One region of the Peribacillus sp. FSL E2-0218 genome, then DNA from elsewhere that is predicted to be linked to it. Evidence: a T-box and tRNA genes for the amino acid it is inferred to sense, from the RefSeq annotation. Region 1 holds a T-box; the other holds one or more tRNA genes.

Region 1 (4,651 bases):
CCGGAGCTGTATTCATATATGCTATATTTTCTATCATTGTTGGATTGATTATTTTTTTGCCTAAGCTGGGCCTTTAGCTTTCAGTGAGGCACTCAATTTGAAAGGAAGATGAGAATTGAATACGAAAGAATTGATTGAGGAAGCTAAATTAGCAAGGGAAAAAGCATATGTGCCTTATTCCAAATTCAAAGTGGGCGCAGCCCTTTTAACCGTTGATGGCAAGGTCTACCATGGTTGTAATATAGAAAACGCCGCTTATAGCATGTGCAATTGTGCCGAGAGGACCGCTTTGTTCAGCGCATATGCACATAATGATAAGGCATTCACCAAACTTGCGGTCGTGGCAGATACAGACGGCCCCGTATCTCCATGCGGAGCGTGCAGGCAGGTTATATCTGAACTGTGTGATAAGGATATGCCGGTTGTTTTGACCAATTTAAATGGTGATATAAAAGAATTAACAGTACAGGAATTGCTTCCAGGAGCTTTTTCACCGGAGGATTTAAATGGATAAATTATTTCAAGATACACAAGAAAAAGGTTACAAATCAGGTTTCATCTCGATTATCGGCCGCCCCAACGTTGGAAAGAGTACGTTCTTGAACCGCGTCATTGGTCAAAAAATCGCCATAATGAGTGACAAACCGCAAACGACTAGAAATAAGGTGCAAGGTGTCCTTACGCAAAACGACTCACAAATGATATTCATCGATACGCCTGGAATCCATAAGCCGAAGCATAAGCTTGGTGATTTTATGATGAAAGTGGCAACGAATACATTGAAAGAGGTCGACTTGATTCTTTTCATGATCAATGCGACCGAAGGATATGGCCGCGGTGATGAGTTCATCATTGAAAAACTTCAAACCGTAAAAACGCCCGTTTTCCTAGTGGTTAACAAAATCGACGCGATGCATCCGGATGAGCTGCTGCCGATCATTGAAAAATATCAACAGCTTTATCCTTTCGCGGCAGTCGTTCCGATTTCTGCACTTGAAGGGAATAACGTCGATACACTGCTTGAGCAAATCAAGGAGCACCTGCCTGAAGGTCCCCAGTTTTATCCTGCTGACCAAGTGACCGACCACCCGGAGCGTTTCATCATTTCCGAATTGGTCCGTGAAAAGGTGCTGCACCTGACGCGTGAAGAAATTCCGCATTCGGTGGCCGTTGTCATCGATTCCATTAAAAAGATGGATAACAGTGATACCATTAATGTGATGGCGACCATCGTCGTCGAACGTGATTCCCAGAAAGGCATCGTCATCGGAAAGCAAGGGAAGATGCTCAAGGAAGTCGGAAGCCGTGCGCGCGTGGACATCGAAAACCTATTGGGCTCGAAGGTATTCTTGGAACTATGGGTCAAGGTACAGAAGGATTGGCGCAATAAAGCCAGTCAGCTTCGAGATTATGGTTTCAATGAAAGCGAATATTAATTAACAAATTTTACGCTTCATGAAAGTTTGGAAAACGGTCAAGCTAATTATATGGTCGGATATTCATATTGCTAGTTAAAAATGAAAGGTGGGCTTTATATGTTGGATTTTACCTGGGAATTATTTAGTGAAACAGGTAATGTGGACACCTATTTGCTGTTTAAGGAGATAGAAGTCGAAAGACAGGAAAGACCCTTGGTACTGAAAGAAGAGCTAGCAGAATTTGATTTTCCCGTTTCATAGGTTAGTCTTGACGAGTGTGGGTGGTGTCTTGGTGTGCTCCAAAAATGTGAAGGCATTGTCATAAGGCGAACGGCATATGGAGAAAATAACAAAATCATTACTATTTATACCCGTGAGCTAGGAAAAATTGGCGTTATGGCTAGAGGGGCCAGTAAACCTAACAGTAGGCTATCGGCCGTCACCCAGCTTTTTTGCTCCGGGTATTTTCTTGTAACCACATCAACCGGACTCGGAAGTCTTCAGCAAGGGGAAATGGTCGACTCGCTCCGGTTCATCAGGGAAGACCTTTTTGCCACTGCGTATGCTTCTTACATCGTGGAGTTGCTCGATAAAAGCGTCGAGGATAAAAAACCGAACCCATATTTGTATGAATTGCTTGCGCAAACCTTGCATTACATAAACGAAGAATATGACGCAGAGGTCTTGAAGTTCATTTTTGAAATGAAGATGCTGCCAGTCAATGGGATTAACCCAGTGCTTAATCAATGTGCTGTTTGCGGGGAAACGGAAGGGGAATTCTCCTTCTCGCTCCGGGAAGCGGGGTTCATTTGCCACCGCTGTCTAGGCAAAGATCCTTATCATTATAAAATTTCACCTGCAGCCGTCAAATTGCTGCGGATATTTTATTATTTGGATTTATCCAGGCTCGGAAACATTTCCGTCAAGCCGGAAACGAAAAAGGAACTGCAGAAAATCATTGATGCTTATTATGAGGAATATTCCGGTCTTCATTTGAAATCAAAAAAGTTCCTGAAACAGATTGATACGATGAAAGATATGTTTTAAGACCTGGCCTATTGACATTCCGTGATAGTTTGTATAAAATTCTAATCATTAAAATAGAAGATTGCGTTGATGGAAAAGAGTATCTGTCATTCTCCATAAAAAGCGAGCCCGGGACGGTGGAAGCCGGGATATGGATTTACAGGGAAGGGCGTTTCCGGAGCATGTTGCTTTGAAAAGAGGCCGTTTTATGACGGCAATTAGGGTGGAACCGCGGGTAAACTCTCGTCCCTATGCATAACGCATAGGGACGGGAGTTTTTTGTTTGCAAAAAACTGTTGATGAACTCCGGTCCTGAATGTACAAAGAGCCGTTTTAAATAATTTGGAGGTGTACAATGAATATTCAAAATATGATTTTAACGCTACAAAAGCATTGGTCTGAACAGGGCTGCATATTAATGAATGCTTATGATGTCGAGAAAGGGGCAGGGACGATGAGCCCTTACACGTTCCTAAGAGCGATTGGCCCTGAGCCGTGGAGCGTTGCTTATGTCGAGCCATCACGCCGCCCGGCAGACGGCCGGTACGGCGAGAATCCCAATCGCCTGTATCAGCATCATCAATTCCAGGTGATCATGAAGCCTTCACCTGACAATATCCAAGAGTTATATTTGGATTCACTGCGGGCGTTAGGCATAAATCCGCTTGAGCATGACATTCGCTTCGTCGAGGATAATTGGGAAAACCCATCACTTGGATGTGCAGGCCTAGGTTGGGAAGTATGGCTTGATGGGATGGAAATCACCCAATTTACATATTTCCAACAAGTGGGCGGCCTTGAGTGCAAGCCGGTTTCCGTTGAAATTACGTACGGAATCGAACGCCTCGCCTCCTACATTCAAGATAAGGAAAACGTATTTGACCTTGAATGGACAGAAGGATTCACTGTTCGCGATATATTTGGTCAGCCGGAATACGAGCATTCAAAATATACCTTTGAGACCTCGGACCTTGATATGCTGTTCCAACTGTTTACGATGTATGAAAAGGAAGCACATCGCCAAATGGAAGAAGGTCTTGTTCACCCAGCCTACGATTATGTTTTGAAATGTTCACATACATTTAACCTTTTGGATGCAAAAGGGGCCATCTCGGTTACGGAAAGAACCGGATACATTGCCCGATGCCGAAACTTAGCGCGTAAGGTTGCCAAAACCTTCTATGAAGAGCGGGAAAAATTAGGCTTCCCGATTCTGAAAGTGAAAGGGGAGAATACAAATGAGCAAGCGTGATTTGTTATTGGAAATTGGTTTGGAAGAGCTGCCGGCCCGGTTCGTGACAGCGTCGATGAACCAGCTGTCGGATAAAGTGCAGAAATGGCTGACGGAAAAAGCAATTGAATTCGGAACGGTTGAAGCTTTTTCAACACCAAGACGTTTGGCCGTATTGGTGAAAGATGTGGAAGAATCCCAAAAGGATATTGAAGAAGAAGCAAAAGGACCGGCAAAGAAAATCGCCTTGGATAGTGAAGGGAACTGGTCCAAAGCAGCTTTGGGATTCGTCAGGGGTCAAGGCATGACTTCCGAGGAGATTTATTTCAAGGAACTTAAGGGTGTTGAATATGCCCATGTGAATAAATTCATCAAGGGACAGCCGACTTTACAGCTTTTATCCGAGCTTGCTGAAATCATCAGCGGGATGACGTTTCCGAAAAATATGCGATGGGCCGATCAAGAGCTACGCTTCGCCCGTCCGATTAAGTGGCTGATTGCCCTATTCGGTCATGACGTCGTGCCATTTTCAATTGCGGACGTGCAGACGGGCCGTGAAACGAAAGGTCATCGTTTCTTGGGTGAAAAAGCAATCATCGAGAACCCGGACCAGTATGAAGGAACGTTGACGGAGCAATTTGTTATGGCCGATCCTGATAAACGCCGGCAAGTCATTTTAGATCAAATTAACGGACTTGAGCAGGAAAAAGGCTGGATCATCCCCGTTGATGAATCGTTGCTGGAAGAAGTCAATAATTTAATCGAGTATCCAACGGTCCTATTTGGTCAATTCGAGGAAGAGTTCCTTGAGCTTCCAGCGGAGGTCCTGATCACTTCGATGAAGGAGCATCAGCGCTATTTCCCTGTCAAGGACCAAGAAGGCAAATTACTTCCATACTTTGTAACCGTGCGTAACGGAGATGCCAAGCACTTGGATAAGGTTTCTAAAGGCAATGAAAAAGTATTGCGGGCCCGC
Region 2 (4,651 bases), 2.3 Mb from region 1:
TTTGACTAAGGAACTTTATCGGTGATACGCTTTTTTTGATAATACGTATTTATAAATCAAGGAGGAACGAATGATGACACAATCCAAACAACAAAAAATCACCCTGGCAAATCGTCCAAAAGGTATGCCCACGAAAGAAGATTTTAAATTTGTGGAGAGTGATGTTCCCACACCAAAAGGCCAAGAGATTTTAGTACGGACGCTTTATTTATCGGTAGATCCCTATATGAGAGGAAGAATGCAAGATACCAAATCATATATTGCACCATTTGAATTGAATAAGCCCATTACTGGCGGCGTCGTGGCCGAAGTGGTGGAGTCTAAATCGGACTCCTTCAAAAAGGGAGATGTGGTTGTTGGCAATATCGACTGGGCGGAATATACAATCGTCACGGAAAAGGAAATCCGCGTAATCGATCCAAAAGTTGCTCCAGTCACAACCTATTTGGGGATTCTTGGAATGACAGGGTTGACAGCTTACTTCGGTTTGCTTGATATCGGTAATCCAAAAGAAGGTGAAACGGTCGTGGTTTCCGGAGCGGCAGGTGCCGTTGGTTCGGCTGTTGGACAAATAGCCAAGATTAAAGGCGCGAAGGTCGTCGGCATCGCCGGATCGGATGAAAAACTAGAGTACTTGACGAATGAGCTAGGCTTCGATGGAGCCGTTAATTATAAAAAAGATAGTTTTGTGGATGATTTAAAACGAGCTGTTCCTGATGGAGTCGATGTGTATTTCGATAATGTGGGCGGAGAAGTCACAGATGCCGTGTTCACTCTATTGAATACAAATGCCAGAATCCCGCTATGCGGGGCGATTTCTTCATATAATGCAGAAGGGAAAGATGTAGGGCCTCGTCTGCAATCGGCCATGATCAAAACAAGTGCCACCATGAAAGGGTTCACCGTCGGAAATTATGCTTCCCGCTTCAAAGAAGGTGCGACGGAATTAGGGAAATGGGTTCAAGAAGGAAAACTGAAGTATGAGGAAACGATTATTGAAGGATTTGAAAATACGCCTGATGCATTTTTAGGCTTATTTAAAGGAACGAACCTCGGTAAGCAGCTTGTAAAAGTCGCGGAGCCCATGTTCGCTAAGCTATAAAAATTTTATCGGTTTTCAGATTAAGCTTGAGGAAAACGGGCCTTTTTCGGTATCGAATCGAAAGAGGCCCGTTTTGCTTAACATGCATGAGCCTTTAGATTAGATTTTTAGAAAAGACTGTAAAAATGCCAATTTTCAGTATAAAATGTACATACATACAGAAAGGTGATGAACCATGTCAAACGTTGCTGAATTTCGTGATTTTTTAACTAGTGAGAAAATCTATATGAATGAACTGAATGAAGATGGCACGACCTTTTTTAGAGCGGAGCAAAAGTTAAAGGATGGCTGGAAGGTCCTGCTAGTATTTGCCTTCAATCAAGATGAAAATGTGGCCGACTTATTTTGCTTTAATGTCGCCGAGTTGAAAAATCCCGATAAGAAGCAGGCTGTACATACTTTGTTAAATGAATATAATGCGAACTTCAGGTATTCAAAGCTGTATGAAGAAAACGGGACCATTTCCATCCGTTATTCATACTCGATCGAAGGTGAGTTCATCCCGGATCTTGCGTTCAGGAAGTTAATCATGCTATTGGAAACGGCGCAGCAGGTTTACCCGCGGCTAATGGAAGTGATTTGGTCTTAAGCTCTCAATGGGGATGATAGAAAAAGTTCACTGATTCAGGGGACTTTTTATCATCTTTACTAGAATCAAAGAATATAGGATCGGTACCTGTCATAAATATTAATAATTTTAAAAAGAACTATTGCATTTATTCGCATTACACTATATAATTGATTTTGTTGGTGATTCGACAAAGTTCTACAAACACATGCGGGTGTAGTTTAGTGGTAAAACCTCAGCCTTCCAAGCTGATGATGAGGGTTCGATTCCCTTCACCCGCTCCAATACATACTCATAACGTAGGGTTTCGTTACCTGGAGAACGAAGCTTTGCGTTTAAATATTATCATGAGAATTCTACTGTTTACAGTGGGATTTTTTTATGGTTTCTGTCTAAAAGTCTTTTCTGAATGACTCAAAAAGACCCCTTCCGATATCGGCAGGGGTTATGTCTGTTGAATGTTGGCTATCCTTCTATAATCGAGTAAGTTCCTTCACCGCCATGTATTTCAAGGAACATGTCCATCAGCGATTTCGTTAGTTGACGGGCTTCCTCGATTGGTGTCTTAGGTTGTAAATAAATGATTTGGAGGGCTCTTTTCGTTTCCTCGGTGACTTTCGTTCGCTCTGAATCAACGTAAGGACTGCCGAATGGACCTTCATGATCGGCTGAAGCGATCATATTATCCAGTGAATTCAAGCGGCCGTTCAAATCGACATAGCCATCGGCACTCTCGCCGATTTTAATCGAGATTTTTCCCGCCAATTTATCCGCATCATAAATACCGATCGGCACCTCATATAAAAGGGAGAAAAAGGTATTTAAATCGATAGCCGAATGGATGGGCGCCAAGTAATTCTGTTTTTTGACGCGGCGATATAGGGCTTCCACGGAAGGGCGATAACGTGATGGGTTTGTTCCTGTCGCCTTGAAAATCGCTCGCCACTCTTTAATGCCGGAAAAATCGCTCAATTCCTTTTCTTCAAGGTCGAAGAAGAGAGCCTCCTGAAATAATTGCAGTCTCCCTTTCACCATTTGTGGCGAGGGGCCTACTTCGATATTGTCATATGTGATGATCCCTACTTTGAATCCAGGGATTTTATTGCTCAGATCAGCGGATATGTTAATTTCCAAGCGTTTCACCTCCAAAAATGATTGCAATTAGTTTATCATAGATAGCAATGGTTTGAAATGAATGCAAGATTCGACGGGAATACTTAATGAACGTAGGTGATAATCATGGATATGAATACTTTCAAGCAAGAAGTGATTTTATATAGTAAAGAGATCGGTATCGATAAAATCGGTTTTGCATCGGCTACCACCTTTACCGAGTTGAAAAGTCGGCTCATTCGTCAACAAGAGTTGGGGTATCAATCCGGGTTTGAGGAACCGGATATCGAAAAAAGAGTCAGGCCGGAATTGATATTCGATAAACCGCAATCCATCATTTCGATTGCACTGGCCTATCCTTCGAAATTGAAGAATGCTCCTCAAAGTAAAAAAGGTGAACGGCGGGGGATTTTCTGCCGGGCTTCCTGGGGAACGGATTATCATGCCGTGCTGAGAAAAAAATTACAGTTACTGGAGGATTTCATTACTGATAAAGCGCCCGGAGCAGTCTCGAAATCGATGGTTGATACGGGTGAATTATCCGATCGGGCGGTGGCGGAGCGCGCCGGGGTTGGCTGGAGTGCGAAAAATAGCATGATCATTACACCGGAATTCGGGTCTTATGTATATTTGGGGGACTTGATTACCAATCTGCCCTTTGAGCCTGATCAGCCGATGGAAGATCAATGCGGGACATGCAATAAATGTGTTGATGTTTGTCCGACAGGTGCGCTCGTTCAGGGAGGGCAACTGAATGCCAAGCGCTGCATTGCCTTTTTAACCCAGACAAAAGGGTTCCTTCCGGACGAATTCAGGACGAAAATAGGCAATCGTTTGTATGGATGCGACACATGCCAGACTGTCTGTCCAAAGAATAAAGGAATCGATTTTCATTTACATGAAGAAATGGAACCTGACCCGGAATTGGCCAAGCCGCTGTTGAAACCGCTGCTGACGATTTCTAATCGGGATTTCAAAGAGACGTATGGACATGTATCCGGTTCTTGGCGCGGTAAAAAACCCATTCAACGAAATGCGATATTAGCTTTGGCACACTTCAAGGATGTAACGGCTTTGCCCTTATTGATCAAGGTCCTGAAGGAAGATCCGCGTCCGGTCATACGGGGAACGGCAGCTTGGGCAGTGGGGAAAATTGGCCGCGAAGAGGCTGTTTCCGTACTGGAAGAGGCGAGAATGAAGGAAATGGATGCAGAGGTTCTGGACGAAATCGAGAAGGGACTGCAGTTTACTTTGGAAACGCAATGATATATGAAGAAGCCGCTCCATTATGGGGGCGGCTTTTTTTTCGATGGTGCTGACAAAATGGGTTCTTAACAATTACGAAGTTGTGTTTTTGTCCATGCCTTCATACATACACATTAGCATAGAAGGTAAGAAGGAGGGCATGAACTTGAGGAAACAATTGCAACGGCTTCTACAGGAAAGGATCGAGTTTTATACTTCCGATAATCAGGAACGCAGTGAACGGAAATACCATTTGAAAAAGGAATTGATGAGGAGCCGTGAGGCGGAAATTGTCAGGGTGAACGCTGCAGGCAAAGTTCATTCGAAGAAAAAGGAAGACAGTGATACAGTCCTGACTTATCAAGTGCATCTGCAATATTTATTGAAACAGGAGGATTCATTTTATATCGAAGAAGAAATGGAAGAAAGGGAAGCCAGGTTTCGAAATGGGTATCTGGTCGATGAACGTGAATTGGTCCCGATTTTCGAAACGGAAGGGGGACAGCCAAAATGGGATGCGGGAGCCGAGCGTCTTGCCTATAAGTATGAGCGGATGAGGGCAGTTCAATATGCCGAGCGTTGGTGGAATGAATTCAATCCCGATTATTACAAATTCACCGATG

Evidence for each region. A T-box is a leader RNA that pairs with one kind of tRNA and senses whether it is charged. The one in region 1 lies ahead of glyQ (glycine--tRNA ligase subunit alpha), so its partner is inferred to be a tRNA-Gly.
Region 2: it encodes a tRNA-Gly, which carries the amino acid that the T-box ahead of glyQ (glycine--tRNA ligase subunit alpha) is inferred to sense. The anticodon was not compared.

The regions. Positions count from the first base shown of each region.
Region 1 is NZ_CP150304.1:3,340,235-3,344,885, reverse strand. Features, by position in the region: gene MHI53_RS16120 (diacylglycerol kinase family protein) at 1-77, shown strand, start outside; gene MHI53_RS16115 (cytidine deaminase) at 116-514, shown strand; gene era (GTPase Era) at 507-1,436, shown strand; gene MHI53_RS16105 (YqzL family protein) at 1,536-1,679, shown strand; gene recO (DNA repair protein RecO) at 1,713-2,465, shown strand; T-box leader at 2,523-2,698, shown strand; gene glyQ (glycine--tRNA ligase subunit alpha) at 2,800-3,696, shown strand; gene glyS (glycine--tRNA ligase subunit beta) at 3,683-4,651, shown strand, end outside.
Region 2 is NZ_CP150304.1:1,002,482-1,007,132, forward strand. Features, by position in the region: gene MHI53_RS04810 (NADP-dependent oxidoreductase) at 74-1,102, shown strand; gene MHI53_RS04815 (YbjN domain-containing protein) at 1,278-1,691, shown strand; tRNA gene MHI53_RS04820 (tRNA-Gly) at 1,881-1,954, shown strand; gene MHI53_RS04825 (phenylalanine--tRNA ligase beta subunit-related protein) at 2,136-2,804, opposite strand; gene queG (tRNA epoxyqueuosine(34) reductase QueG) at 2,910-4,049, shown strand; gene MHI53_RS04835 (amidase domain-containing protein) at 4,189-4,651, shown strand, end outside.